Regions from separate parts of the Pseudoalteromonas sp. G5_S1_14_S5 genome, predicted to be linked through region 3. Evidence: predicted binding sites of a transcription regulator. Region 3 holds the regulator's gene; each other region holds the start of a gene.
The links. The regulator LexA, encoded in region 3, represses DNA repair genes until DNA is damaged. The targets are predictions, from matches to a motif close to TACTGTATNNNNATACAGTA.
Positions count from the first base shown of each region.

Region 1: recN (DNA repair protein RecN) is a predicted target of LexA. The motif match lies at 4,393-4,412, and genes of this name have one in related genera.
Region 2: ruvC (crossover junction endodeoxyribonuclease RuvC) is a predicted target of LexA. The motif match lies at 8,219-8,238, and genes of this name have one in related genera.

Region 1 covers NZ_JBQKUM010000001.1:82,228-92,843, forward strand. The annotation lists gene dnaK (molecular chaperone DnaK) at 1-124, opposite strand, end outside; gene ACTRWI_RS00345 (dicarboxylate/amino acid:cation symporter) at 594-1,868, opposite strand; gene grpE (nucleotide exchange factor GrpE) at 2,260-2,841, opposite strand; gene nadK (NAD(+) kinase) at 2,985-3,869, shown strand; gene recN (DNA repair protein RecN) at 4,461-6,125, shown strand; gene bamE (outer membrane protein assembly factor BamE) at 6,293-6,652, shown strand; gene ACTRWI_RS00370 (RnfH family protein) at 6,812-7,120, opposite strand; gene ACTRWI_RS00375 (SRPBCC family protein) at 7,124-7,552, opposite strand; gene smpB (SsrA-binding protein SmpB) at 7,671-8,156, shown strand; RNA gene ssrA (transfer-messenger RNA) at 8,223-8,589, shown strand; gene ACTRWI_RS00390 (ATP-dependent zinc protease family protein) at 8,787-10,616, opposite strand, start outside.
Region 2 covers NZ_JBQKUM010000057.1:7,778-18,393, forward strand. The annotation lists gene ybgC (tol-pal system-associated acyl-CoA thioesterase) at 1-189, opposite strand, end outside; gene ybgE (cyd operon protein YbgE) at 383-685, opposite strand; gene cydX (cytochrome bd-I oxidase subunit CydX) at 678-785, opposite strand; gene cydB (cytochrome d ubiquinol oxidase subunit II) at 817-1,953, opposite strand; gene cydA (cytochrome ubiquinol oxidase subunit I) at 1,968-3,554, opposite strand; gene ruvB (Holliday junction branch migration DNA helicase RuvB) at 4,106-5,122, opposite strand; gene ruvA (Holliday junction branch migration protein RuvA) at 5,310-5,921, opposite strand; gene ACTRWI_RS16280 (methyl-accepting chemotaxis protein) at 6,014-7,474, opposite strand; gene ruvC (crossover junction endodeoxyribonuclease RuvC) at 7,688-8,209, opposite strand; gene aspS (aspartate--tRNA ligase) at 8,357-10,138, opposite strand; gene ACTRWI_RS16295 (DUF72 domain-containing protein) at 10,457-10,616, shown strand, end outside.
Region 3 covers NZ_JBQKUM010000096.1:2,242-12,857, forward strand. The annotation lists gene plsB (glycerol-3-phosphate 1-O-acyltransferase PlsB) at 1-245, opposite strand, end outside; gene ACTRWI_RS20120 (diacylglycerol kinase) at 467-829, shown strand; gene lexA (transcriptional repressor LexA) at 924-1,544, shown strand; gene ACTRWI_RS20130 (class I SAM-dependent methyltransferase) at 1,642-2,520, shown strand; gene dinF (MATE family efflux transporter DinF) at 2,639-3,994, shown strand; gene sthA (Si-specific NAD(P)(+) transhydrogenase) at 4,166-5,566, opposite strand; gene fabR (HTH-type transcriptional repressor FabR) at 5,903-6,535, shown strand; gene ACTRWI_RS20150 (YijD family membrane protein) at 6,535-6,906, shown strand; gene trmA (tRNA (uridine(54)-C5)-methyltransferase TrmA) at 6,991-8,100, opposite strand; cobalamin riboswitch at 8,255-8,458, shown strand; gene ACTRWI_RS20160 (TonB-dependent receptor) at 8,499-10,442, shown strand.

The DNA of each region.
Region 1 (10,616 bases), on a different contig from region 3:
ATGCGATTACTGATGCTGTTGTACGTTCGCCTTCAGCATTTTCGATTACGCGTGGTTTGTCGCCGTCAAGAACAGCAACACAAGAGTTAGTAGTACCTAAATCAATACCAATGATTTTACCCATCAGGCTATCTCCGAAATATATTCTATTAAGTTTTTGCTATACCCACTGATGTGGGGGTGGTAATTAGAGATTCAACCCTAATACACAAAATTAAAGTGCAAATACAATTTGCTTTCGTATGCACCATAGATAAGGGCTCACGATACCTTTTCAAGGGTAGAAACGGATTTTTTTACATTTATTTTAATAAAAAGAATGATTAGGTAAGAATGCATATCATTAACACACTAATAAACCCGGAATTCGATTCAAAAGCACCGTTTTTCCTTGTGTGGAAAACATCTGGTGTTGCTGTACAAGTCTTATGGCTAACGATCAACGCCAAGAAAAACTCAACGCAACCGCGCTGCTCCACAGCACCCCAAATAATATCTATCTTTATCATTCAATAAAAAACGGAGCCACTTGGGCTCCGCTTTCAATCAAGGCTTTCAACATAGACATTGTCTATAGAAGGAAGAACTTTAAATTAAGCTTCTGCTTTCTTCAGTTCAACTTCTTCGTCTGCTTCAACGCCGATTTCGTTTTCAGATTTAGCAACGATAGTGTTTACCGCTGTGTCACCCACTACGTTTGAAGAAGTACAGAACATGTCACAGATACGGTCTACAGCAGCAACGATAGCTAGACCTTCTGGTGGTAGACCTAGTTGGTGTAATAGAACACCTACCATTACTACACCACCACCTGGAACACCACCAGCACCGATAGACAGTAGCAAGATAGTTAGACCTAGAGTGAAGATATCAGCAGTGTTGATTGGCTGACCAAATGCGTTTGCTACGAACATAGTTGCTAGTGCGATGTAGATAGATACACCAGACATGTTCATTGTTGCACCTAGTGGTACACCGAAGCCCGCTACTGACTTCGATACGTTTAGCTTGTCAGTAAGAGTGCGCATTGTTACTGGGATTGTCGCGTTCGAACTTGCAGTAGATAGTGAGAATAGAACTTGCTCTCGAGTTGCACGTAGGAACTGCTTTGGAGAAATACCAGTGAATGACTTCACCATCATCGGGTAGAAGAAGAAGATCCAGAACACAAGCATTGCAACAACAAGCGCTACGTAGCCAGCTACTGACATTAGCGTGTTTGCATCCAGTGTTGCACCTAGTTGAATCATCAGAGCGAATACACCGTATGGCGCTAGGCTCATTACTAGACCGATAAGCTTCATCATGATTTCGTTAGCCATCTTGAACGTCTTGATAGCTGGGCCACCACGAGAATCAAGCGCTTGAATAGCAAGACCTGTCAGAATCGCCATGAAGATGATTTGTAGCATGTCGCCGCTTGCGAATGCTTGTACTGGGTTGCTAGGAACGATGTTCACAACAAGAGAGAAGATGTCTGGTGTTTCTGTTGTTGTAAGTGCAATCGTCTCAGAAACCGTACCTGCTAGGTTTGCACCCGCACCAGGTTGGAAGATAAGACCAATCGTTAGAGCAGCAGAGATCGCGATGATGGTGTTAATAATGTAAAGACCAAAGGTTTTACCACCAAGACGACCAAATGAACGGATATCTTTTAGTTCAACGATACCGCAAACAATAGATACATATACAAGAGGCACTACTAGCAACTTGATAAGTGATACGAACATACCACCAGCACCTTCTGCAGCACCAAGTAGGTAAGTGTCAAAAATAGCGATTCCGCTGAATAGGTACTGAATAGCAGTACCAATAATCAGGCCGATAAACAGGCCTACAAAAATCTTACTTGAGAGCGATTTATCCATCGTTCTTCTCCAGTCTGTTGTGTTTAAAATTTGTACTTTTATAGTTGTATATGCGAGTAATATCGCTATATGGCAGTGGATTTTACATACAAAGATAACAATTAAAAGCATTTGTTTACAAAAATATCACAATTGTGACATCAAAACATTTTCTTATTTACAACCAGTTTCATAACATAAAACTCTAAACCGCTGTTCTGTTTGAAATACAAAGAACGACATCCTTAATGCAGTTTGACGGACTATTTACGCGAACTCTCAAGTGGTAGGCATAAAAAAAGAGAGGCATAAGCCTCTCTTCTTATTTCACATCAACTAGTGAATTATGTTGTAACTGCTGCTCGCTTAATCAGTAAAAGGTCGAACCTTTCGCTATGCAAGCACCACTCAATTACTTAGCAACCATTACCATTGCAGGACGGACGACACGACCGTTTAGCTCGTAGCCTTTTTGCATCACGAACATAACCGTGTTTGATTCGTGATCTGGGCTTTCTTGGATAGACATCGCTTGGTGGAATTCAGGGTTGAACGCTTCACCTTCAGGGTTGATCTCTTTCAGACCGAACTTAGCAACTGTGTCCACGAATGTTTTGTGCGTAAGCTCAACACCTTCGTATAGTGGCTTAACCACTTCGTTTTCAGCGTCTGCAGCTTGCATTGCACGCTCAAGGTTGTCGATAACAGGCAGTAGGCCTTCAGCAAACTTGTTCAAAGCGAATTTACGCGCTTTATCAATTTCTTGCTCGCTACGGCGACGCATATTTTCAACTTCAGCTTTAGCGCGAAGAACAGAGTCTTGCTGCTCTTTCACTTTAGTTTCGCTAGCTAGCAATGCCGCTTCTAGTTGAGCAATCTTTGCTTCCTGCTCATCAGCAGCGTCTGCGTTTAGTTCAGCTTCTTCAACTTTTTCTGCTTCAGCAATGATCTGATCTAGTTCTTCTTCGGTTACTTTGTTTTCTTCGTTGCTCATGATATCTCCAGAATTCGTTTCCAATGCAAGTGACAGGCGGGTTTGCGCCTCAAATTGATATAAAACACTCGCATAGACGTTCAACTTGCCTTTATTATGGGGATGAAGAATTTTGATTCAAGCCTAATTCGTTTGGAAACCTTATGAAAAAGCCATTTGAAGTGATCGCCATTATTGGTAAACCTCGAGATCAGCAAGCAATTCAGACTCATAGAGAACTCTATCAGTGGCTGAGTGCAGAGGGTTATCAAGTGTTTGTTGATGACAGACTCGCCAGTATTTTAGACGATATCCCAAAAGAACATTTTTCTAGCCTGGTCGACTTAGGTAAACGCGCCGATCTCGCCATTGTAGTCGGTGGTGACGGAAACATGCTCGGCGCTGCTCGAATCTTATCTCGTTTCGATATTTCAGTTATTGGTGTGAACCGAGGTAACCTTGGCTTCCTGACCGATCTCAACCCGGAAAACTTCCAGAGCGCGTTGACCGATGTTCTCAAAGGCGAGTTCATGGAAGAAGAACGCTTCCTGCTTGAAACAGAGATCCACCGCCACGGCCAAATAAAAAGCCATAACGCGGCACTAAACGAAGCAGTACTTCACCCTGGCCAAGTCGCGCACATGATCGAGTTTGAAGTGTACATCGACGACAGCTTCGCTTTCTCGCAGCGTTCTGATGGTTTGATCGTGTCGACGCCAACTGGTTCTACCGCCTACTCGCTTTCTGGCGGCGGCCCAATCTTGTCATCAAGCTTGAATGCGATATCTTTGGTACCCATGTTTCCTCACACGCTTTCAAGCCGACCGCTTGTTGTCGATGGGAAACGTCACATTAAATTGATCGTATCGCCTGATAACCGCGGCACTCAAGAAGTCAGCTGCGATGGCCAAATCTCTCTACCTGTATCTCCAGGCGACGAAATCCACATTTACCAAAGCCCAAATGTGCTCAAGCTGATCCATCCGAAAGACTACAACTACTACCATGTCCTACGTAACAAACTGGGCTGGTCGAGTAAGCTGTTCTAGCTAAACGGCACTAGTAACAACCGAAAGTTTCAGAGGCTGACAATATTCGTCAGCCTTTTTTATTACCAAATAGGTTCCCTACTACGCTCCTTCGTCGCTATAGGGAATGACGACTACAAACAATAAACCTCATCCTAACCGTCATTCCAAAACTGAGGGACGGGGTGTCTGGAATCTCATCCACCAAAACAAATCACAAAACGATTCCCGACAACGCTCCTCCGTCGCTATAGGGAATGACGGCAGCGAACAGTAAACCTCACCCTAACCGTCATTCCAGAACCGAGGAACGAGGTGTCTGGAATCTCATCCACCAAAACAAATCACAAAACGATTCCCGACCACGCGCCTTCGTCGCTCTAGGGAATGACAGCTACGGACAGTAAACCTCACCCTAACCGTCATTCCAGAACCGAAGGCAGAGGTGTCTGGAATCTCTTTTCGTAAATAGACCTCAATATCAAGCACCTACAAACGAAGTTTGATTTGATCGAACTCACAAAAAATTTTCACCTGCCGGCTTTACTGTATAAAGAAACAGTATATACTGAACTTATATACAGTATTGTTCAATTATACAGGTAAATAAAAATGCTGGCTCATTTAAGTGTTAATAATTTCGCTATTGTTAAGTCTTTACAGCTAGAACTTTCTAAAGGCATGACAACAATCACTGGGGAAACTGGTGCGGGTAAATCTATTGCAATCGATGCTTTAGGTTTGTGTCTTGGAGGGAGATCTGATGCAGGAATGGTTAGACAAGGTGAAGAAAAAACCGAAGTCAGTGCTGCTTTCTTACTTGAGAACAATCTGCACGCAACTCGCTGGTTAGAAGATAACGAACTTCTAGACGGCACCGAATGTATCCTGCGCAGAACCATCTCTAAAGAAGGTCGCTCGCGTGCATTCATTAACGGTAGCCCGGTTCCTCTTTCACAATTGAAATCCCTAGGACAACTGCTGATCAACATTCATGGTCAGCACGCGCATCACCAGCTGATGAAAAGCGACTACCAAATGGCAATGCTTGACCAATACGCGGGCCATTTAAACCTATTGAAATCGACACGTAACGCTTATCAAACTTGGCGCCAAGCAGACAATCACCTAAAAGAGTTACGTGAAAACAGCCAACAAAACCAAGCTCAGAAACAGCTTCTTGAATACCAAATCAAAGAGTTAAACGAGTTATCTATTGGGGAGGAAGAATATGAAGAGCTCGAACAAGAGCATAAGCGCCTCGCCAATAGCGGAGAATTGGCCTCAACCTGCCAGCAAGCTATCGAACTTATTTACGAAGGTGAAGAAGTTAATGCGCTTGGTATTCTGCAATCGGCCAATCACTCCCTAATTCAATTAGCAGAATTAGACGAGCGACTTGCTGAGCTACCAAATATGCTGTCTGAAGCCATTATTCAGATTGAAGAGACCAACAGCGAGCTAAGAACTTACCTTGATAGCATCGATGTCGATCCAGGTCGCATGGCTTACGTTGAGGAGCGCTTCTCTAAAGTGATGTCGATGGCACGTAAACACCACGTATTGCCTGAAGAGCTGTATAAACACCATCAAGACTTACTACAACAAGTTGAAGCCTTGGACTGCTCTGATGAAAAGCTTGAAGAGTTAGCGAATGACGTTGAAAACCAATACCAATCATTCGTAGAAAAATCTGAGAAGCTGCATAAATCTCGCGTTCGTTACGCGAAAGAGCTTAACAAGCTGATCACGCAAAGCATGCACGAGCTCAGCATGGAAAAAGCGCAGTTTGCGATTGAAGTAAACCACACCAACACCCACCCATCACCATTGGGGATGGATAACGTGACCTTCATTGTGTCTACCAACCCAGGCCAACCGATGCAACCAATCGCTAAAGTGGCGTCCGGTGGTGAGCTATCACGTATCTCACTAGCGATTCAGGTGATCACCGCGCAAAAAGTCGATACACCAAGTCTGATTTTCGATGAAGTGGATGTGGGTATCAGTGGCCCAACCGCTGCTGTAGTCGGCAAGATGCTGCGTAAGCTGGGCGAATCAACTCAGGTAATATGTGTGACTCACTTACCTCAAGTTGCCGGTTGCGGTCATCAGCAGCTGTTTGTGGCAAAGAACACGAAATCAGGTAAAACCGAAACTCAAATGCACACACTTGATGAGCAACAACGCGTTTCAGAGCTGGCTCGACTGCTTGGTGGCAGCCAAATTACCGAGTCGACCCTTGCCAACGCAAAAGAGTTATTAGTCGCAGCTTAGATTAAATCTTCAGCAACTTTCTGATAATTTGATGAAAAATATTGGCAATTTTGCAACTAAATTCAAAATTGCCAGTCATAACAAGCTCAAAGCGCAAGGAGCTTTTTACTTCTTGCTGGAGCTTGTTTATTATCAGGCAGTATTTTAGCGAAGAAAGATCTCAAACTATGCGAATTAAAAAGTGGTTAGTTGCAGTTCCACTTGCACTAACAATGTTGACCGGTTGCTCTCTACTAGAGAAGTTGGTTTATCGAATTGACATCAATCAGGGTAACTATGTTGAACAAGAAGCTGTCGACCAGCTCAAGTTTGGCATGACAAAAACACAAGTTCGTTACGTTATGGGCTCACCTATGCTTATCGAAAATGGCTACCCAGATACGTGGTACTACATTTACCACCACCAAAAAGGTCATGAAGACCCGATTCAGAAAAACCTCGTCGTGAACTTTGATGCTACTGGCACCCTAGTTACGATCAACGGTGATTTTGAAGCCAGTGATGAGTTCTTCGAAAGCCTTCGCTAGCTTTCAGTAGACAAGCTCTCAATCAAGAATCTTAAAAGCCTGCTCAATGAGCAGGCTTTTTAATATTTGCTTACAAATTAACCCACTAAATCTCACTCACAAACACAAAAAAGCTCGCCAATGTGGCGAGCTCTCTGTGAATTTAATTCATTTTCGATGCTATTTAGCAGCAGCTGCTTTTGCTTGTTCGGCACGTTTACGTCGAATCTCTTTTGGATCAGCCAGCAGAGCACGGTAAATTTCTATACGGTCTTTATCACGAACCGTTGCATCTAACTTCACGTTACGGCTGAACACGCCAACCTTGTTTTTCGCTAAGTCGATCTCTGGGTACAGTTCCAAAACACCAGACTGCGCAATAATTTCTTCAACGGTCGCATTCTTGTTCACAACCAAAGTAAACACACGCTGTTCATGCGGAAGTGCAAACACAACTTCTACGTGGATCATATCTGATTCAATAGTCATGGTTTAGTAAACCTGTTTCGCTCGTTGAGTAAATGCGCTCACCATGTTGGTCGTTAGCTCATTGAAAATCTTACCAAATGCCATTTCAATCATTCGGCTAGAGAATTCAAATTCTAACTTAAGCTCGACCTTACAGGCCTGGTCATCCAATGGGGTAAAATACCAACCGCCTTGCAGTTTCTTAAACGGGCCGTCCACCAGCTCCATCAAGATCTCAACGCCATCCGCTAAACGATTAGACGTTGTAAATGTTTTGCTAATACCGGCTTTAGAAACATCAACCGAAGCCACCATTGCTGAATCTGAAAACTCTATCACACGAGAACCAGAACACCCTGGCAAAAATTCAGGATAACGAGCAACATCATTGACCAAGTCAAACATCTGGTCAGCACTAAATGATACTAATGCTGAACGAGTAACCTTTGGCATATAGACTCCTGTTAAAGACAGCGTTACATTAAACAAACCACAATTTTAATGGTATTGAGCCAGAGCGCAAATAAAAAGGATTCCCCATCTTTCGCGCAATCCGTATAATGAGGCCATTATGGCAAAGAATAAATCAAAATCAAAAGCCGGTAGTAATACCATTGCGCTTAACAAGAAAGCTCGCCACGAATATTTCATCGATGATGAAATAGAAGCGGGGCTTGAGCTACAAGGCTGGGAAGTAAAATCCCTACGTGAAGGCAAAACCAATATCGCAGAAAGCTACGTTTACATCCGTGATGGCGAAGCATTCATTAGTGGTATGACGATCACTCCGCTTACTCAAGCGAGTACTCATATCGTGGCGAACCCAACACGTGTCCGTAAACTCCTAATGTCGAGAAAAGAGCTCGATAACCTATTCGGTCGTATTAACCGTGAAGGCATGACACTTGTCGCAACCGCACTTTACTGGTCTCGCTCTTGGGCGAAGATTAAAATTGGCGTAGCAAAAGGTAAGAAACTGCACGATAAACGTACTGATATGAAAGAAAAAGATTGGGCGAGAGATAAAGCACGAATTATGAAGAGTAATTTGCGCTAATTTTAAGCACTTAAACGCACAGTGCTAGACAGGCATAGCTTTTCTGGTACTATGCAAGAACACTTTGGGGCTGATTTAGGATTCGACAGGAATTTTGCAGTCTGAGGTGCATGCCGTGGGGCGGTTGGCCACGTAAAAAGCCGCAAAAAAATAGTCGCAAACGACGAAAACTACGCACTAGCAGCTTAATAACCTGCTCAGAGCTCTCTTGCCCTAGCTTCCGCTCGTAAGACGGGGATCAACAAGAGATCAAACCCAAACAAGCTAGCGTGGCTTCTCCCACCTGAGAGGAAAAGCGCGAATTATAATTCAGGTTAGCCTTTAACTAGCGTGTCGGTTCGCAGGTTGCTGGTGAATTTAAAGATCGACTAAGCATGTAGTACCAATGATGAATAGTTTTTGGACGCGGGTTCAACTCCCGCCAGCTCCACCAAACGTTTGGAAAGGGCCAACTCGAAAGAGTTGGCCCTTTTTTGTTTGTCTAAAGGCCACAAAATAAGATGTGTTCAGCGGTAATACAACGAGCTAATAACTCATCAAAACAGTTAGTTATTAAAAAGCCACACATCCCATTACTGAAATGTGTGGCCGTTTAGAACTGCTCTCTTTCGCTTTTAGTAAGTTGGGCCGTTACTCCATTTTCCCTAGAACGTAATCTTCATCACTGCTGACTACCGCGCCGTACTTCAGGAAGTTCTTACCTAGAATCATGCTGTATTCAAATCGAGAACGATCTTGAAGGTTCACTCTCACCTCTTTCTCTAGGTCGCCTAACTTCACTTTCATTTCTACGACAGGGCGAATGTTTACCTTCTCGCCTTTCTTCGCTTTAATGCGCATCACATCGATCACTGGCTTGGTGAACTCTTGCTTATCGCCTTGGTTGTTTTGATAAGTAAAGGTCACCATGTCTTGGCCGTCTTTCTTGAATCGCTTGATGTTCACCGCGTTCATAGAGCTCACATCAGCACCTGTGTCTAGCTTGGCAGGGAATTTCATGCCGTTCACTTCAACCACTTCAATGTGCCCGACTTTAAACAAAGGCTCGGCTTTCAATAGGTAGTCAGAACGCGTGTTTACGTAAACGCCCTCTTTCGCCATCTTCTTACCGAGAATGAAGTAAGCTTCTTTTTCGTTGCTGTTTAATACATCGATAGCAAACTCTTGTGTGCGAACCTTGCCAGAAGCCGAGAACTCACCGCTCACTACTGGGCGAGTATCGTCCCCAACTTTGAGCTTTTTAATGATTGGCTTTGTGACTTTCTGCTGTTCGCCATTCGCGTCACTTAGGTAAAACTCAACCGATTCATCTTTGCCCTTGCCGACAATTTCAAAACTGTCCACCTTCAATAAAGGCGTGTTTACAGTAAAAGAAGCCACAGCCTTTAGCGAGAACCCATCAAGTGTGATGTCCTCTTCCGGTGAGATAATCATTGGGGAACCCACTTCAACCACATTGCTAAAACTCGATGAACCTTGTGAGAGCAAATTCTCAGCATTGGTATCAATCATAAAGAATTCGCTGGCGGTATTCGTCCCTACCTTTAACTGAGAAGTACCGCCTGAATGCTCGCTCAAATAAACAAGCACATCTTTAATGGTATTCTCATCGAGTTGAACTGGTACATACGCAAGAGGCCTCTGATTTCCGCTCACATTTAGCATACGAACTAACGGTAATGTCACCTCTTTTTGCTTGCCAGTGTTACCGACGATATCAAACGTGACTTCGCTGTGTTTTTTGTCTACATCAATATTTTTTGCATGTAGGGTACTGTAGCGATTCTTTAAAGAGAAGGTCGCATTCATTGGTATGCCCGAAATAGACACCACCTCTTTACGACCAACCACCGTTGCGTTCTCTTGCTCTTGCAAATAGTCGTAGCCAGCGAACACCAACGCGTTGTCCGCTAGGAAGGTTTTACCGATTAATACAGGTGCAGAGAAATGGCTTCTATCCGTGAGGTTAACGTCAGTTTTTAGTTCTTGATTAGCGATGGTCAGAGACATCTTTACCGTCGGACGAAGCAATGGCTTACTACTAGTGCGACTACGTATAACACTGACACGCTCTAAAGGGGCCTCAACCTTTACTTTCTCTCCAGTCCGCGGGTTTTGCACCTTAAAAGAAACGATCGCCTGATACTTTGCAAAGTGGCTGCCATCCCAATCACTGTAGTGGAGAGCTCTGTTGCTCCGAACCTCTTCGACCAATGCCGCCATCAACTCCTCATCTTTGAGGTTCTTGTAGTCGGCATGGAGACTTCTCACATGAATATCTTCAGCATGCATCGAAGTGGTTTCTGCACCGGTGTCGATTTTACCCATGAAAGGGACGTCTTTTAGCCCTTGAACGCCAGAGAAGTACACATTCTCAGTTCGCCCTAAGATCACTTTACCATCAAGTTCGTAACTCGGATTTTGCGTGGTGTTAGAGGTGTCTGTAGCCAAAGAGTATTG
Region 2 (10,616 bases), on a different contig from region 3:
ATGTCGGATTACAAAACCGATGTTTTGTTCGTATAGAACTTGCTGAGAAACACCAATTGAACGCAGCATCTCAGTTCGAGCACGCTCGAAGAACTTGAGATAGTTGGAGTGGTACACCACGCCACCTGCGTCGGTGTCTTCGTAATATACGGTTACTGGCCAAGTAAACGGCTTAGATAATCCCTGCAAATTGATACCACAAACCCAAAATCGATAAAGAAATCACTATAACCTAACTCCTTATCATTAATAGTATATAGCAGTGAATTTTTTGATTTAACAGACGAAAAAAAAGGCCATCTGTACAAGAGGGCCTCTTTTTGACTAAAAACCAAACAAGCACAAGGCTCACATTAAATGAGAACCTAAAAATAAACCTACTTTATAGAGGGCGTAGCACTGTTAGGTAGAGCAGAATAGTAAGTGAAACATATGGGCTAAACAATAATTGCCACACCCAAGCTCTCGGCTTAAACCCAACACCGTAAACCATGCTTGAGCACACAGCCCAAATAAACATAGGCCCGATGATCGCGTTAAAGCCACCGATGCTTGCTGCATACGCTTCAGGATCCCACATCACTAAGCCAATATGCATAAAACCCAATATTAGAGCCAAAACTCTAAAGAGAGTCTTGTCCATTGGTCGATGCAGCTTAGCGACTTGTTCTGCGAGATTACTCACTGTCTTTGTCCATCATTTCAGAATGCTCAAGCCATAGAGCATTGATGATGCCGAATGCACATGCTAGAAGTACACCCAAAATCCATGCGAAATACCACATAAAATTTCTCCTAAGTTATTTCACTTCTATCTTAGTAAGCTGAAACGTCGTTATTTTCGATGTGTTTCTTATCTAGGCGACCGAACATTTTGTAGTATGTCCAAGTTGTGTAGCCAAGAATCACAGGAACCATTACCGTTGCAACTGCAGTCATTAGACCAAGTGTCAGCTCACTCGCTGTTGAGTCCCACATAGTCAAACTATGGTCAGGGTTCAGGCTTGATGGCATTACGAATGGGAACATTGCAAAACCAGCCGTTAAGATCACACCTGCGTTAGATAGGCTCGAGAATAAGAAAGCGAAACCACCGCGCTCAAGACGAGATGCAATTACAGCGAATAGTGGCATAACCACACCTAGAATCGGTGCCGCCCACATTGCTGGGTACGTCTCAAAGTTTGTCATCCACGCGCCAACTTGAAGTGATACTTCTTTGTTTAGCGGGTTAGAGTCTGCGAAGGTATCAATCGTACTTGTAATTACATAGCCTTCGATAGATTGAACCCAGAAGCCACCAATAACAAATAGAACAATTGAGATTAGGCCTGTGAGCTGAGCAACGTTACGAGCACGAGCGTGCAGCGCCTCAGTTGTCTTCATTTGTAACCATGTTGCACCTTGCGTTACGAACAACATCAGAGCTAATACACCACATAGCAATGCAAACGGATTTAGCAGAGCGAAGAATGTACCGTGATACTGAGACATCATTAGGTTATTCAGGTCAAATGGAACACCTTGTAGAAGGTTACCAAATGCTACACCGAAGATGATTGGCGGAACTGAACCACTGAAGCAAAGTGCGTAGTCCCACGCTTCACGCCATTTCAGATTTTCAATCTTTGAACGGTAATCTAGGGCAAGTGGACGTAGCCAAAGTGCAGCGAGAGTCACGTACATAGCAAAGTAGAAGCCAGAGAAAGACGTTGCGTAAACCATTGGCCAGGCTGCGAAAAGTGCACCACCAGCTGTAATCAACCAAACTTGGTTACCATCCCAGTGAGGGGCAATCGTGTTCAGCATAATACGACGTTCAGTGTCACTCTTACCGATTACTGGTGAAAGTGCTGCAACCCCCATATCGAAGCCATCGGTTACTGCAAAACCTACTAATAGAACACCGATTAGGATCCACCAAATAAGTCGTAAGCTTTCGTAATCAAACATTAATATCCCCTCACTTATACTTCAACTGAACGGCTAACTTTGTCTTCAACAGAGTTATCACTTTGTTCGAAGTGGTAACGGCCTGTCTTCAAGCTACTTGGGCCTTTACGTGCGAATTTCAGCATTAGATAAACTTCAGCAATCAAGAACACTGTGTACAGTGCCAATATAGCGAAAAGAGAAGTCCAAAGCTGTTCAATAGTTAGTGCTGATGCAGCAACGTTAACCGGTAGTATTTCACCAACCGCCCATGGTTGACGACCAAATTCAGCAACAAACCAACCTGCTTCAATCGCAATCCATGGTAGTGGGATGCTGAATAAAGCAGCTTTGAGAATCCAAGGTTTTTGTTCGATTTTCTGGCGGCATGTTTGGATAAATGAGGCACCGAAAACGAACAACATAATAAACCCGCAACCAACCATAATACGGAACGCACTAAACAGTGGCCACACTGTTGGGATCGAATCGTCCGCTGCCATTTGGATTTGGTCTTCCGTTGCGTCAACAACATTGTCTGTGTAACGTTTTAGAAGTAGTCCGTAACCTAAGTCACCTTTGACTTCGTCAAACGCACTCATATTTGCTTCAGACTTATCACCTGCGCGAAGCTTTTCAAGTAGCTCGTATGCATAAATACCCGTACGTATACGATCAACATGCTGTTCACGTAGGTCGTGTAGACCTGTTACTTCCTCATCAAACGAACGTGTTGCAATAATACCCATTACGTAAGGGATCTTGATTGCGTAATCGGTATTCATGGTTTCTTGGTTTGGTACACCGAATAAAGTAAATGCAGCTGGTGCTGGCTCTGTGTGCCATTCGGCCTCAACCGCAGCGAGTTTCACTTTTTGAACTTCACCTAACTCGTAACCAGATTCGTCACCCAAAATAATCGTTGATAAAATAGCAGCCATACCGAAAGATGCTGCAATAGCGAATGAACGACGGGCAAACGCTACATCTCGGCCTTTAAGTAGGTAATATGAACTAATCCCCAGTATAAACATTGCACCACACGTGTAGCCAGAAGCTACTGTGTGTACAAACTTAACTTGTGCAACTGGGTTAAACACGACCTCTGCAAAACTTACCATTTCCATACGCATGGTTTCGAAGTTGAATTCTGCGCCTACTGGGTTTTGCATCCAGCCATTCGCTATAAGAATCCAAAGTGCAGAGAAGTTAGAACCAAGTGCCACTAGCCACGTTACCGCTAAATGCTGACGCTTTGACAGTCTATCCCAACCGAAGAAGAAAAGACCAACAAAAGTAGACTCTAGGAAGAATGCAACAAGCGCTTCGATAGCCAGCGGAGCACCAAAGATGTCGCCAACATAATGAGAATAGTAAGACCAATTAGTACCAAACTGGAACTCCATGGTTAAGCCTGTCGCTACACCAAGAGCAAAGTTAATACCAAACAATTTACCCCAGAACTTGGTCATGTCCTTATAAATTTGCTTGCCAGTCATTACATAAACAGACTCCATAATGGCAAGTAAAAATGCCATACCTAAAGTCAATGGAACAAATAGGAAGTGATACATCGCTGTAAATGCAAATTGCAAACGCGACAGATCAACAACATCAATCATGGTAACTCCTTTGTGTCGGCTGGATGACACTTGTGTGATTATTCACCTCAAAAGTCCATGTTAAAACAATCTGCAATATTGTTATTACAACATGAAATTTGTAGCAAAAACGTACCGTTATAGTTAGATTATTGTTAAGTTGTAGCTAATATAGCTGACGCTAATATTACTGGTAAAATCAGTATCTTTCAAAAGGTTTATGGAAGAACCCTGCGCTGATTTGTATCAAATTTATTCGTGCAAATTAGGGGGCTTTTTGAACAATCATGATTAAAGTCACACCAATTTGGCTTGTCTTAATAACACTGCATGATAGCTGTGACAAAACCTCAGCACACAATCAACATTGGAGTCACAACCCCCATAAAGTAGTAACAAAAGATATGGCAACTTATTTCAATCTTTGTTAGTTAAATCAAAGGTGAAATCAAAGTTTTCATTTTTGACGCGACATGTTCGAACTTTATAGCGACGAGCACAATAGAGTTGTTATTCAGTAAAGCGAAAAAATCCCAGCGCTTATGCAACTGGGATCTTTAGAAATGAATATTTTAGCGATTGGACGGTCTATCTATTGCAAAGTGTAAATAGGCTCGGTCAGTCGCAATTCGGCCTCGTGGTGTTCTTTGTAGATAACCTTGCTGAATCAGATACGGCTCTAATACATCTTCAATGGTATCTTTTTCTTCACCAATGGCTGCCGCCATGTTGTCGATACCAACAGGACCACCACCAAACTTCTCCATGATTGCCAGTAGAAGTTTTCTGTCCATATAGTCGAAACCTTTAGCATCGACATCGAGCATGTTCAGTGCGCTATCTGCAACCTCAGGGCAAATATGACCGTTCCCTTTCACTTCTGCATAATCACGTACACGGCGCAATAAACGGTTTGCAATACGTGGTGTGCCGCGAGCACGACGAGCAACTTCTAATGCACCTTCCGGTTCCATTGATAAGCCAAGGCAATCGGCACTGCGCTGAACGATGTTTTGTAAGTCTTCGACTTTGTAATACTCAAGACGCTGAGTGATACCAAAACGGTCACGAAGTGGAGAGGTCAGTGAGCCAGCGCGAGTGGTTGCGCCAATCAAAGTGAAAGGCGGCAGGTCAATTTTGATTGAGCGTGCCGCGGGGCCTTCACCGATCATAATGTCCAATTGATAGTCTTCCATAGCGGGATACAACACCTCTTCAACCACAGGGCTTAATCGGTGGATTTCATCAATAAATAGCACATCATTTTCTTCAAGGTTAGTTAGCAGCGCCGCCAAGTCACCGGCTTTCTCTAATACAGGGCCAGAAGTGGTGCGAATATTCACATCCATCTCATTTGCAACGATATTCGCTAACGTTGTTTTACCAAGACCGGGAGGACCGAATATCAACAGATGGTCAAGCGCTTCATTACGCAACTGTGCCGCTTTGATGAAAATCTCCATCTGATCACGAACGTGGTCCTGACCTTGATAGTCGGCGAGCGCCTTTGGTCGTATTGCACGATCGATAACATCTTCATCTTTAAAAACCGGGTTGTCAGGAGCAATGAGGCGATCTGCTTCAATCATAGAGAGTTCCAATTTGAGAGTGTTAACTCTGTTTTCTTTCAATTCTTGTTAAAAGTATCACCTACGTTAGGTAAACACTCGTTTTACCTAACGTCGAAGCATAAGAGCCGACACGCTAGATACAAGTATCTTTTATCAGCCATACCTTAACCTTTCGATTGAACTATGGCTGTATTATCAACTTCGATTAGACCATCGACTTCAAGGCTTCGCGAATCAACTGTTCACTTGTCATGCCGTCTTTCGCGATTTGAGAAACCACCTTAGAAGCTTGAGTTGGTTTGTAGCCTAGTGCAAGCAGCGCACTTACTGCTTCTTCTTCAGCATCATGAACCGTTGGCATAGAGTCAATCGGTGCAGCGTCAGTCGCAGGGGTAAACAGGTCACCTGCCCCCCACCCTTTAAGGCGGTCTTTCATTTCAACAACAAGACGTTCCGCCGTTTTCTTACCAACGCCCGGAAGTTTCACTAACGTTGAAATGTCTTCGCGTTCAACACTCTGAACAAACTGGCTCGCTGTCATACCTGAAAGGATACCAAGGCCAAGTTTAGGGCCAACACCGTTCGCTTTGATCACTTCGCGGAACAACGCACGCTCTTTAACTGTGTTGAAGCCATAAAGGAGCTGCGCATCTTCACGTACTACAAAATGCGTATAGATAATTGCTTCTTCGCCTACGTTCGGTAGTTCATAAAAACAGCTCATTGGCATTTGTACTTCGTAACCAACACCACTGACTTCAATCAATAATTCTGGTGGCTGTTTTTCTATTAATGTACCGCGTAGACGTCCGATCACAATTCACTCTCTTGATGGAATTTAATTAGAGGGACAGAATATAAAAGAACTGGATGCTTATCCAGTTCTTTGTGGTTTTTCGAGGGATTTATTTACGCCTGTTTAGCTTGGGAGACCACGTAATTTAGGCTTTCAACCAATTCCTTAACTGAAGAGACATGCCCGGTCAGTTCAGAACCATAATTAGCGACTAAACCCGACACAGATTTGGTTTCAGCAACGCTCTGCGCCACTTCAGAGCTGGCAAGATCGAGCTCTTTTAAGGATTCCATCTGCATCGCCATAATATCAGTTAACTGGTTCACATCAGTAGAGATAGTCTGAACCTCTGAAATAATGCCGTTCATTTCATTGGCCGTAGTTTCGATGATCGCTCTGCCGTGCTCCACTTCCACTTTACTGCGATCCAACAAGCTTCGGATCTCGATGGCTGAATGACTACTTTTTGCTGACAGCTCCCTTACCTGGTCAGCTACCACAGCAAAGCCTCTCCCCTGCTCACCTGCGCGAGCCGCTTCTATTGCGGCATTTAGCGCGAGTAAATTGGTTTGCTCTGCTACCGAAGTAATTAAGTCAGCGACCTTCATGATCTCTTGGTTACTTTGTATAATTTGACTGATGGCTCCGGTCGAGGCCTCAAGAGATTCAGAGCTCTTTTGTGCTTTGGTGCCAACGGCTTCACTGCGCTCTTTGAGTTCACCGACAAACGAATTCGACTCTGCGATACCTTGTGTCATCTGATGCAGTTGCTGGCTCATCTCCTCGGCTGCACTCGCCTGAGATTCACAATTGATGTTCAACACTTCGACTTGCGCATGTAAATCTTGTGACTGTTGTTCTAGATGTACAGAGACACCCTGTAAGCTTTCTGAATTCGAGTTGGCTTGGTCGAGCACAACTGACAAGCGTCCTTCACTTTGTGTCGCTTTGTTAGCGACCTGCTGACTCTCTGAAATCGCTTGTTCTGCCATCTCGATAGCGACTTCTTTTTGTTTGGCTGTAAACGCTTGTGCAATACAAATCACCACCAGCGGCATAATAACCCCCGACCATGTTTCAACAACCACCGCTTCCGGAGTAAGCACTAACTGCGGAAATATGAATCCGTTTAGATGAGCGGACGTCATCACCAAAGAGACACCAATCACCAACCCACTCCACACCAAAGCGACAATGCGCGTTCCTGATAAAAAGAAAGCAACCACTAACAAAGGTACCCAATAGGCCTGTGTCGAATCCACCACACCGCCACTTTGATAAATGATATTCAGTGCGTGCACCGCCATACCGACAAAGCCAAAGTTAAGTGCCAAACTTGGTTTCCCAGTAACACGAAGTAACGTGGCTGAGAACAGTTCAAAGACGATAAGGAACACAGAAGTAGCAACCAGCAGCTGCTCTCCGTGTTTTGTCCATTTGATTAAGCTGTAGATACCGACAAAGAAAGCGATGAAAGTGAAAAGTATTAAGATGTCGGCTTGTCTGGTTTGATTGTTGTTCCATTCGCGAGTTTTGGGCAGAAATAGCACGCGCCACAACTTGATAGGGTTCATCAGTGATCATCCTTGATTAACTTATAAGACCTCCGACCAATGTTAATATCATGTTAAATAGGACGCAATATTATGATCTAGGTTCTGTTCGAAAGATCTCATTTCCTCAGGGGTTTAGCGGCTTATTGCTTTGATATGAGCCTAACCAAACGCGAGGCTCATCAGTGTAACTAGGCGAGGCGATATATGCTGGAAGCTAACTGGAGGAGAAAGTTAACGATAGCGCCCTTTTCTTGCGCCTGTGGCTTTACCTGCCAGTGCAATCAAGGTTTTGTTGGTGTTGGCGTGAGTGATCGCTACACCTAACGCATCGGCAGCATCGGCTTGTGGTCTCGCAGGTAACTTAAGCATACTCATTACCATGTTCTGAACCACAGACTTATCAGCACCACCATTACCTGTCACCGCCTGTTTAATCAAACGAGCGGCGTATTCATGAACCGGCAAATCTGCATTTACAGCGGCCACAATTGCGCTACCACGAGCCTGACCTAACTTAAGTGCCGAATCCGCATTCTTTGCCATGAATACTTGCTCAATAGCAAACACATCCGGCTGAAACTGAGTAATGATTTCACTTACCCCGGCGTAGATCTGCTTGAGTCGGCCAGGAAGCTCTTTTTCCGAGGTGCGGATACACCCACTGCCTAAGTAATGCAGATGGCGACCATTTTGACGAATCACACCGTAGCCGGTAATGCGAGAGCCGGGGTCAATCCCCAAGATAATAGACATAACTTCTAGTACTGATTATTTATACATGCTTTATCAGCTTAGTATATCGAACGATAAAAAAAATGTCCGTTAAATTAACGGGCATTTTTATTTACATAAGCAAAAGTCACTCCAATAAAGAGTCACTTAAAAGATAGAGTTCTTAGCTTATTCAGCCGACTCTTCTTTTTGTGCTGCTTTAACTGTGATTGCTAGCTCTTCCAGAGATGCTGGGTTTGCTAGGCTTGGCGCGTCTGTTAGTAGACATGCTGCAGCTGTTGTTTTCGGGAATGCGATAACGTCACGAATGTTCTCAGTACCACAAAGTAGCATTGCTAGACGGTCAAGACCGAATGCTAGACCAGCGTGTGGTGGAGTACCGTATTGAAGAGCATCTAGTAGGAAGCCAAACTTCTCTTGTTGCTCTTTCTCTTCGATACCTAGGATACCGAATACAGCCGTTTGCATCTCTGCGTTGTGAATACGTACAGAACCACCGCCAACTTCGTAGCCGTTGATTACCATGTCGTATGCGTCAGAGTTTGCTGCTGCTGGGTTTGCTTTTAGCTCTTCCGCAGTCACACCTAGTGGAGATGTAAATGGGTGGTGCATTGCGTGTAAGTTACCTTCGCCGTCTTCTTCAAACATTGGGAAGTCGACAACCCACAATGGAGCCCATGCAGATGTATCTGTTAGCTCTAGGTCTATACCTAGTTTAAGACGAAGTGCGCCCATTGCTTCAGCAACGATGCCTGCTTTGTCTGCGCCGAACAGAATGATATCGCCAGATTCAGCTTCAGTGCGATCTAGAATACCTTTGATTACGTCTTCGCTTAGGAATTTAGCAACTGGAGATTGGATACCTTCCATGCCAGCGGCACGGTCGTTAACCTTCATCCAAGCTAGACCTTTCGCGCCGTAGATGTTTACGTACTCTGCGTAACCGTCGATTTGCTTACGAGTTAGCTTAGCACCACCTGGAACACGGATAACCGCTACACGACCTTTTTCGTCGTTAGCTGGGCCAGAGAATACTTTGAACTCAACGTCTTTAACTAGGTCAGCAACGTCAACAAGCTCTAGTGGGTTACGTAGATCTGGCTTATCAGAACCGAAACGACGAATCGCTTCAGAGAAAGGCATTACTGGGAATTGACCTAACTCTACATCTAGAAGCTCTTTCCACATATCGTGAACTAACTTTTCAGTGATGTTACGTACTTCTTGAGAAGACATGAACGATGTTTCGATATCGATCTGAGTAAATTCAGGCTGACGGTCAGCACGTAAATCTTCATCACGGAAACATTTAACGATTTGGTAGTAACGGTCAAAACCAGACATCATCAGCAGTTGCTTGAACAGCTGAGGAGATTGAGGAAGCGCGTAGAAGCTGCCTTTATGAACACGGCTTGGTACTAGGTAGTCACGAGCGCCTTCTGGAGTCGCTTTCGTTAGTACTGGTGTTTCGATATCTAGGAACAGGTTCTCGTCTAGGAAGCGACGAACGAAGCTAGATGCACGAGCACGAAGCTTGATGCGATCACTCATTTCTGGACGACGAAGATCGATGTAACGGTACTTAAGACGCTGTTCTTCAGAGTTCGTTTGGTTGAAGTCTAGTGGAAGCGCTTCTGAACGGTTGATGATCTCGAGACCAGTAGCGTAAAGTTCTACTTCACCAGTAGCCATGTCTTTATTTACTTGGCTGTCAGGACGAACGCGTACTTCACCAGTCAATTTGATACAGAACTCATTACGCAGTTGGTTAGCGATCGGGAAGATATCTTTCATATCTGGATCGACAACAACCTGAACGATGCCTTCACGATCACGCATATCAATAAAGATAAGACCGCCTAAATCACGGCGACGGTTTACCCAGCCGCACAATTCCACAGTTTGTCCCGCCAGGGACTTGTTCAGGTTACCACAGTAATGGGTACGCATAATGAATTTCCCAATCTCTTAATAATTTACTAATTTCCAAGTTGTAGGTGTTAAAATAGCTCTACAGAGCTTTTTACCTAACAAAGCAAGGAATCATTTATACGCGGAAACTCGGTTAAAATCGACCTTCCACACTCGAATTTATTGTGTTTTATCTGGCTTTGCTGCTTTTTAGCTCATCAAGCGCGCAAAGATTCACCAAAACCAAAAAAATTGCGATAATTATATCTCGAAAATACCTTAATCAGCAAAAGTCTCGTACAGTAGATTTTCATTTCGATTAAAAGCAGTAATGTGATGACTAATGATGCAAAAACGATGGACACTTTACCTCTAAGACTTGGATTAACCATGTGGTCTCATTCTGAGTGGCAAAGTCAGTTCTACGGTAAAGGCACCAAACCCGCAGAGCGCCTTGAAAAGTACACTCAAGTTTTCCATACCGTAGAGGGCAATACGACCTTTTACGCAACGCCGA
Region 3 (10,616 bases):
TAGCGTGGCAGTGATTTACCACTGATTTCAAGCTTGCTTAACGGATCCGGTAAACCCAGTTCTAGCGCGTGCTTTTGTAGTGTTAGTAGGTCGACGCTTGAGCGAAACGGTAAGGCGTATACAATTGGTTTGCCTAAATCAATGTTCAAATCTTCAACTGGATTCGAAGGGATTGATGTACCTTTTACCAATACGGATAAAGGTAGCTTCATTAATGAACGTGAAAAAGATTGTCCAGAAGACATATAGGTTCACAGCCTCAATAGTTATTTCAATGTGCTTAAGCGTATCTCTATTTCTATGATGAGAGAGGGTAACCCCTTCAAGTAAAATAGGGATAAGCCTAGGCGTAAATTTAATCGATGCAAGAATACCAGAAACTGGTCTAACCTTTTAATGGAAATAGTCATATTGCCGTTAAGTTTGTGGCATATCATTCATCGACTGATTGAGTATAGGGTTAAAAATGACCAAAAAATCAAACACCGGATTTAAACGTATCGTGAAAGCAGCGGGCTTTTCATGGCAAGGCATCACAAGTTCGTTTAAAAACGAGGCGGCTTTTCGGCAAGAAGCCTTCATGGCTGCAGTTCTGATTCCGTTAGCGTTTTACCTCGATGTGAGCCAACTAGAACGAATCTTAATGGTGTCCTCGATTGTGCTGGTGATGGTTGTTGAGCTTATTAATACTGCAATTGAAGCGGTCGTTGATCGTATTGGTAGCGAACATCATGAGCTTTCAGGAATGGCGAAAGATGTCGGTTCGGCAGCCGTTTTCATCTGTTTAGCGCTTGCAACTTATGTGTGGTTCGAGATCTTGGTTTTGTAATTAGCGAAAAATGAACTAAAAACAACCAATTGCTTTGCTTTTGTCCAGTTACTGGATATACTCACAGTCAACTGTATAAAAAGACAGGTGAATCATGAAGCCGTTAACGCCCCGCCAACAACAAGTCTTTGACCTTATCAAAGGTAAGATCGAAGATTCCGGTATGCCACCGACACGTGCAGAAATTGCTCGTGAATTAGGCTTCCGTTCTGCTAATGCTGCAGAAGAACATTTGAAAGCTCTTGCTCGTAAAGAAGCGATTGAGATTATCCCGGGTGCGTCTCGTGGTATTCGTATTTTGCTTGAAGATGGAGCAAACGAAGAGCAAGGTCTGCCTCTGATCGGTCAGGTTGCTGCTGGTGAGCCTATCTTGGCTCAAGAGCATGTAGAAATGCATTACCAAGTCGATCCTGGTATGTTTAAACCTCAAGCTGATTTCTTACTTCGCGTAAATGGCGAAAGTATGAAAGACATCGGTATTATGGATGGTGACCTGCTTGCTGTTCACAAAACACAAGATGTCCGTGATGGTCAGGTTGTGGTTGCTCGTGTTGATGATGATGTAACGGTAAAACGTCTAGAACGTAAAGGTTCTACAGTGCTGTTACACGCTGAAAACGCAGAGTTTTCTCCAATCCGTGTCGATTTAGAATCTCAACACTTGTCTATTGAAGGTCTTGCTGTTGGTATTATTCGCAACACGGACTGGATGTAATCAGTTCAAACATCTTATTGATATTTATTCTCAATAACTTGTTATTGTAATTGATATTCATTATCATCTTCTTTGTCGAGATACAAGGAAGATGATGATGCCAATCCAAACCAAGCCTCAAATAAAGCCGCTTATAGCTAAGCCGCGCTCCTCTGATCAAAAGGTTTCCGCTGATCAAGCGTCTGCACATCAAGAACTTCAAGTTCCGACAAACCTCGTTCAACACCTTTGGTTTCGCAGCCGAGAAAGCCTTGCCGATGATGGTCTCGTCTATGATCCTATTGCTGCTCAGGCCTGTAAGCGTTGTCAATTAGCGCCAGAATGCCTTACTGGTGAACTCGACCAACAACAACTTCTCTACGCGACACTAACTCAACTTTGCGATTCTCGAGTTCAGCAGTTCCTATCTCACAACCCTGATGCTTGGATTATTAACGTGGGAGCTGGTCTCGACACCCGTTTTTACCGATTAGACAATGGCCGCTGTCACTGGGTAGAGTTGGATGTAACCGAGAACCTACTTTGGCGACAACGTTTGTTCCACAAAAATGAACGCTATCGCTTGGAGTGTGGTTCCGTAGATGATCTGACTTGGTTAGATGAACTCAATATTCCAGAGCAAGCTTCGGTAATGGTGGTGTGTGAACATGCACTGTTGGACTGCAATGAGCAACAAACAGCGTACTTTATTCAGTCTTTGAGCCGTTACTTTACTCATGCACATGCGTGTGTTGTATTGGCGGGCGATAAGAGCTCAAGTACTTTAGGTAAGAAGCTAGGCTCTGGTGACTATGCACATGGCTTATCTTCTCCAGTCGACAGCATTCTTAATTGGTTACCATGGGCGCAATGGGCTAAAGCATTTTCGCCTTTAGAACAGCAATGTCACCGTTGGAAGTTATGGCAGCGACTATTGTGCAAAATTTCTCAGCTTAAAAAGCGTTTAACGCCGCAACTGGTACTGGTGAAGTGGTAGCGCGAGAGCAGCACGACTTACACATACTCGAAGCTACATCTGTTTAAGCGAAAATTTCACAACATAGTGAAAGCACACTTACTCGGTTAAACTATCGCCTCTAATCAAAGAGGTGATCGTGAAGCTATTTAATCCCCAAACTATTTTTCAAACGCTATCCAATCAAGCTATGCACAAACAAGTGCTGTTGCTCGCGATCCCGATGGTGCTCTCTAATATTACTGTCCCACTGCTGGGTTTAGTGGATGCTGCCGTGATCGGCCACTTAGAACATTCTTGGTATCTAGGAGGCGTGGCGTTAGGTGGCACTATGATCAGTGTGACCTTCTGGTTACTCGGTTTTTTACGAATGTCGACAACTGGCCTTGCCGCACAGTCTTACGGTGCAAATGATGGCAAGCAGCTTGGTTTAGTCTTCGTTCAAGGTGTGACCATGGCTCTCGGGTTTGCTGGTGTCTTCTTGCTATTACATGGCCTAGTTGCTGATCTCGTTTTTTCATTAAGTAGTGCCAGTGATCAAGTGAAGCATTATGGCCAACAGTATTTCTCCATTCGAGCATGGAGTGCACCAGCAGCACTGACGAATTTCGTTATTTTGGGTTGGCTACTTGGAACTCAGAATGCAAAAGCGCCGATGTGGATGGTGATTATCACTAACATCACCAATATCTTGTTGGACGTAGTTTTTGTGATTGGTTTCGGTTGGCAGGTGGAAGGTGCAGCACTGGCATCGGTATTGGCTGATTATGCAGGCTTAACGTTTGGACTGATCTGCGTTTTTGGAATCTGGAAAAAGAGACTGTTACCGTCACCGTGGGCTTTGATTAAGAAATCCAGCCAAGGTTTAAGTCGCTTCGTAAAACTGAATCGAGATATTTTCCTACGTTCTCTGTGTCTGCAAGCCACGTTTACTTTCATGACTTTCCAAGGAGCAAGCTTTGGTGATGATGTCGTGGCAGCCAATGCGGTATTGATGAGTTTCTTGATGATCATCTCTTACGGCATGGATGGTTTTGCCTATGCGATGGAAGCCATGGTGGGTAAGGCGTTAGGAGCGAAAGACAAAGATGAATTAAATCAGTCGTTGATTGGTACCTTCTTCTGGAGCTTCAATATTTGTGTGGTTCTTACCTTAGTGTTCGCGATCGCTGGGTCTAATTTGATTAATATGATCACCACCATCCCAGATGTAAAAAGCCAAGCTGAGGTGTATTTGCCTTGGTTAATTGCAATGCCGTTGGTTTCAATGTGGTGCTTCTTACTCGATGGTATTTTTGTCGGAGCAACTAAAGGCAAGGACATGCGTAATAGCATGTTTGTCGCGACCTGCAGCTTCTTTGCGATTTTCTTCCTAGCGTCTAGTTTAGAAAATCATGCCCTGTGGCTTGCGATGCTGAGCTTTATGGCAATGCGCGGTATTGGCCTTGGTGTGTTATTTGTTTCTCAGTGGAAGAAGGGCGAATTTCTTGCTTAGCTCTAATAGGTAAAAATAAAAGGTGTACCGGTCAAAGGGCATTTAGAACATCATGATCTAATTACTCTTGGTGCTATATTTTTCAATGTCTTAAATAAAAACAGCAAGCTCATGGCTTGCTGTTTATGCATTTGGCCTATGGGTGGTCAAATACTCCTGTTAGTTCTTTATTTAGAATAAACGGTTAAGGCCGTTAAGAGCGGCAACACGATACGCCTCTGCCATTGTAGGGTAGTTAAAGGTGGTATTAACGAAGTATTCGATAGTATTCGCTTCGCCTTTTTGCTCCATGATTGCTTGGCCGATGTGAATGATTTCTGCGGCACGCTCACCAAATACGTGGATACCCAGAATCTCTTTGGTTTCACGGTGGAATAGAATCTTCAAACTACCGATGTCTTTACCCGCGATTTGGGCGCGAGCTAAGTGTTTGAATGAAGAACGTCCTACTTCATAAGGTACTTTCGCTGCTGTCAGCTCTTGCTCGGTTTTACCGACTGAGCTGATTTCAGGAATGGTGTAGATTCCCGTTGGGATATCTTCAATTAAGTGACTTTCAGCCTTACCTTTAACAATCGCTTGTGCAACAAAACGACCTTGGTCATAAGCAGCACTTGCTAGGCTAGGGTAGCCAATCACATCACCGACCGCGTATACATGGTCAACGTTGGTTTGGTAATTGGTGTTCACTGATACTTGACCACGAGAGTCTGCTTCTAGGCCAACCGCACCTAAATTCAATTTGTCAGTGTTACCGGTTCGACCATTGGCATACAGTAGGCAGTCCGCACGCATCTTTTTGCCTGACTCTAGGTGAATGATCACGCCATCATCAGTCCCTTCGATTTTCTCAAAGGTTTCATCGTTACGAATTACAACGCCACTGTTCCAGAAGTGGTAAGAAAGTGCATCTGAGGTTTCATTATCTAGGAATGACAGTAGACGATCTCGCGTATTAATGAGATCGGTCTTTACACCTAAACCACGGAAGATAGATGCGTACTCACAACCGATAACACCGGCACCATAGATGATGATGTGTTGAGGGTCGTGTTTAAGAGAAAGAATAGAGTCGCTGTCGTAGATACGTTCATGCAGAAAGTCGACGTTCTCTGGTTGATAAGGGCGAGAGCCCGTGGCAATGACAAACTTGTCAGCACTGTAGTGCTCTTCCGTACCATCACTTTGCATTACAGAAATAGAGTGAGAATCAATAAAGCGCGCTGTACCAAATACTAGTGTACATTGGTTACGATCGTAGAAGCCTTGGCGCAGTCGTGTCTGTTTATCGATAACGGATTTCGCATGACCGAGAATGTTGGAAAACGTCGAGTGAATGCTTTTGTTGTTCTGACAGAACAGAGGGTTGTTATTGAATTCGATAATCCGGCTTACAGCATGACGCAGAGCTTTTGAAGGAATTGTTCCCCAGTGGGTACAACCACCACCAACGCTGCTCTCTTTTTCAATGATTGCAACGTTCAACCCGGCTTTGGTTAATCCCATCGCTGCCCCTTCGCCTCCGGGGCCACTACCAATTACGATTACATCAAAGTGGTTGGAGTGTGGCATAGATATCTTCCTTGTTATATTTGATTAACATTGCTGTAGCGGGATTTTAACTGATTCTGTTCTTGCGTACATGAAAAGGACATCAGAGAGTCGGTGGGATCACGCAGTGCTCGCGAAAAAATAATATTTGGTATGTCGAATGTCTCCAAATGGCGGTGTGGATATTGAAATTTTTTCTGCGAACGTATTTACTGCGGTACGTGAACAAAGAGGCGTGTTTGGTGTCTTATATAACCGGAGTATCTTATATAAATAAGTGATTCGCGTTATATTGAACAGAGTGTTAGACATGCCTGTTTAGGCTGTAAAAGAAGAAATTGATAAAGTATGAAACCAATGGGCATTCGCGCACAGCAAAAAGAAAAAACTCGTCGCAGCTTAATCGATGCAGCATTTAGCCAACTCAGTGCAGATCGTAGTTTTTCCAACCTAAGCTTGAGAGAAGTCGCTCGTGAGGCTGGAATAGCACCGACTTCCTTTTATCGTCACTTCAAAGACATGGATGAGCTTGGCTTAACCATGGTCGACGAGGGTGGCTTACTACTACGCCAGCTAATGCGTCAAGCTAGGCAGCGTATAGTAAAAGAAGGCAGTGTTATTCGCACATCGGTTGAAACCTTTATGGAGTTCATTGAAAGCAGCCCTAACGTATTCAGACTGTTATTGCGAGAGCGCTCAGGAACCTCATTTGAGTTTCGTACAGCGGTAGCTCGTGAGATACAGCACTTTTCTGCTGAGTTAACCGAATACCTAATCACGACTGGCATGACACGAGATGAAGCTTTTACGCAAGCGGAAGCTTCGGTCATATTGGTCTTTAACTCAGGGGCAGAAGCATTAGATTTAGATCGACGTCAGCGAGACGAACTGGCTGAGCGTTTGATCATGCAATTGCGAATGATGGCCAAAGGGGCTTTTTGGTATCGTAAAGAACGTGAACGTAACCGATTAAAAGGCGGGATAGAATAATGTCGAATCAAAATAATACTGTAAACTGTGGCTCAGAAAGAAAAACACTGGTACTGGCTCTGATTGCTGGTGTGTGTGGCGATGCACTTTTATCTTGGGTAACAATGAGCGAAGTGGGTTTCTCAATCTTCCCACTGATTGCTTTAGTTTTAGCTGTACAAGCACTGTACCAAGAGTACTTAACTAATCCAGTATCGGAAGATATCCCGCTAGTAGGTTTGGCGTGTTTCTTCGTCGGGGCATTTGGTCACTCTGCGTTTGTGAAAGCACAACACCCAGATGCGGGTTCAAACTTCTTCGCGATTATCGTCGCAATGTTACTGCTCGCATGGGTAGGTAAGAAGTTAGGCTTTATCGGTAAAATAGCTTAAGCCAACCTATAAATAAAAAACGAGCCGATTGGCTCGTTTTTTGTGTCTGCAGTTTGGCTTTTACCTAGATTTGGAAAGCGAGTGTTACGCTTTACGCTCTAGGAATACGCCAGCTTCCATGTGGTGTGTGTAAGGGAACTGGTCGAAAAGAGCAAAACGAGTAATATCGTGTGTTTCGCTTAAAATTTCCAAGTTCTCTTTCAATGTTTCAGGGTTACAAGAGATGTACATGATGCGCTCGTAGCCTTGAACCATCTTGCAAGTATCTACATCCATACCTGAACGTGGTGGATCAACAAAGATAGTGTTGCAGTTGTAGCTCTTCAGATCGATGTTTGCTTGTTGCAGACGGCGGAACTCACGTTTGCCTTCCATCGCTACAGTAAAGTCTTCCGCAGACATACGGATGATCTGAACGTTATCAATCTTGTTGGCTGCAATGTTGTATTGCGCTGATTCAACTGATGGTTTCGCTAGCTCGGTTGCTAATACACGCTCGAAGTTTTGTGCCAGTGCTAGTGAGAAGTTACCGTTACCACAGTAAAGCTCTAGTAGATCGCCTTTGCTATCTTGAGTACAGTCAACGGCCCACTCCAACATTTTCTCAGCCACTTTACCGTTTGGTTGAGTGAAGCTGTTCTCTACTTGCTGGTAGATGTAGCTATCGCCATTTACGTCTAGTTTCTCAATAACGTAATCACGGTCTAAAACGATCTTCATCTTACGAGCACGACCAATCAGGTTTAGGTTAAAACCTTCATCGTTCAATTGCTGTTTTAACGCTTTGGCATCTTGAATCCATTGCTCACCTAGTTGACGGTGGTAAAGCAGAGACACCAAGATCTCACCGCTAAGCGTAGATAGGAAGTCTACTTGGAATAGCTTATGGCGTAGAGAGTGGTTGTCTTTCATTGCATCGACTAACAAAGGCATCAAGTCATTGATAAGACGGCTAGCAGCAGGGAACTGGTCTACACGGTATTTTTCTTTAGTTTCTTGATTGAACATGACGTAGTACATATCGTCACCTTCATGCCACACGCGGAACTCAGCACGCATGCGGTAGTGTTGTTCTGGAGATTCATACACTTCCAGCTCAGGCACATTATATTCTGAGAACATTTCAGTAAGACGCTCTGTCTTTTCTGCCAGTTGTTCTTGGTAGCGTTGCGGGTTTACATCTAAATTCGCCATGGTTATGCCTTTTGCTGTCGTGCTTTTAAATCAAGAGCGCAGATTTTATTCAATCACAGGCGCTTGTCCAGTGTTGAGCGCCATTCAATGTAAATCGACCATGAAAACTATAGCTTATAACTATCTCAGACTAGACAAATGATTCATAGGTCAATACTATCTCCAGCAAGCTGGTGCCATTTAGATGTATAGATGGCTGAAAAGGGAATCTGGTGTGAATCCAGAACTGACGCGCAGCGGTAAAAGAGAACGAGTATTCATCAGACACTGCAAATAGCTTTTTGTGGGAAGTCGAATATCAGGTAACCATAAGGTTGTGCTCTTGAGTCCGAATACCTGCCAGCGGCTAAACCATGACATGTGGTTTGGTAGGAATTTACGCGATTTAGGATCACAACATGAACAAATCCCTTTTAGCGGTTGCTGTAGCATCGCTGCTTTCATCTATCTCCAATTTATACGCCCAAGAAGCATCTACTGACGAAACCATGGTGGTTTTAGCTCGTAGTGATTTTAATAATTCAATTGACGATATACCTGCCAATGTAACTGTTATTACATCAGACGATATAGCTGCGAGTGGAGCCAAAAGCTTAGATACTTTGCTGCGAGCTAGAGCAGGAATTCAAGTTTCTGATACTAACAGCGGGCCATCATTCTCATTACGCGGCTTTACTGGTGGGCAAGCTGCTAACAATACACTGATCTTAGTTGATGGACGTCGTCTAAATAAGCAAGATTTGTCAGCTCCGCAGGTTAGTTCAATATTGATCTCTCAGATAGAGAGAGTTGAGATACTGTCGGGTAGTGCTGGTGTGCTTTATGGAGATCAAGCCGTAGGTGGTGTTATTAATATAATCACCAAAGGAGCTTCAGAAGATGGTGGTAATTTGTCAGTTAGCGCTGGTAGCTTTGATTCCTTTGCTGGCAACGTTGATGTTTCTAGAAAACTAAATGAGCAATGGAGTTTGTTCTTTAGTGCTAGTCAAGATAACAGTGACAATTATAGAGATCATAATGTTCGTGAGACTGGAGCATTATTAAGCCGATTGAATTATAAGCAGGATTCAACTGAATTTTTTGTAGAGGCTAGTTACTACGATAATAATCGAGAGTATGCCGGCTCATTGACAGAGGAGCAGTACAAGAATGATCCGACACAAGCCGCTTCTGCGAATCAAACAGATTATTCTCATGAAATCACCCAAGCATTAAGAGCTGGTTATAAGCAAGATGTGAATGAATCTTGGGTCTTAGGGACTGATGTTATTTACGATAATACGTCTGGTTCAGGCTCTGCATGGGGAAGCTCAACGAGCAGCGATAGTAAGCAATTATTTGGTTCAATAAAGCTGGAAAATCAGTTTTCAACAGGGTCCGGCGAAGGTAATGCTTTATTAGGACTTGGAGGGGCAAACCGTGATCATTCTTATAAATCCTCTTCCACCGATCGTTCGAATAAACAAGATACTTACAGCGTCTTTGGACAAGTTAACTACCCATTTCTTGATGATTTAACTCTTACAACAGGCGCACGTTATAGTGCAGTCGAAGATAAGATTTTTGATGCAGCTATATACCCAAATAAAGAGAGATTAACAGAGGCACAGGATGCTTATGAGCTTGGGCTGAATTATAACATTAGCGAATCACAACGCATTTATCTGCGAGGCGAGACAAATTTTAGGTTCGCTAAAATTGATGAACAAGCCTATACCTCTCCTGGCGTCCTTGGTCTAAAGCCGCAAACGGGCAAATCAATTGAAGCTGGTTGGGGGGTAATTGAGAACAATTATAGTCTCAGAGTTGATGTGTATACCTTACATCTTGAAGATGAAATTATTTTCGATAGTAGTGCTCCCACTCCTATTGGGGGCACTTTTACTGGAGCTAATGTGAATGCAGATGAGTCGGAGAGAAATGGCGTTACGGTAAGTGGTGATCTATATGCTACCGATTCGGTTTTGTTAGGTTTGGAATATAGTTTCATTGATGCTGAATTCTCATCTGGCGATGACAAAGGTAAGAAGCTACCTTGGGTTGCCCGAAATTCAGGGCGTGCATTTGTAACCTATGACATTAGTTACAACTGGCAAGTTTTTGTTGAAGGTGTCTATACTGGTGCTAGATTTAAAGATGGTGACACATCAAATAGTTTGGCAAAGCTTTCAGCCTATTGGTTGAGCAACATTGCTGTTAATTTTTCTCAAGATGTATGGTCGGCAGGACTTCGTATAGATAATGCATTTGACGAAAAATATCCTGCGAATGCCAATAATTGGGGAGCATATTACCCTGGTGATGGTAGGAAAGTCATTTTGACTGGTGCCTATAAATTCTAATTTACACCTAAACCGCCTCCGGGCGGTTTTTCTTATTGGGTATATCAATGAAAAAGAAAGTCGTCATTAACGTTAGAGCGTCTACTTGAAAGCTCCTAATATGAAGTTGTTGCTCTCTGTACGACATTTGTTGGAGATAAAGTCCCTTTCGAAGTCACTCCTATCGATGTGGTT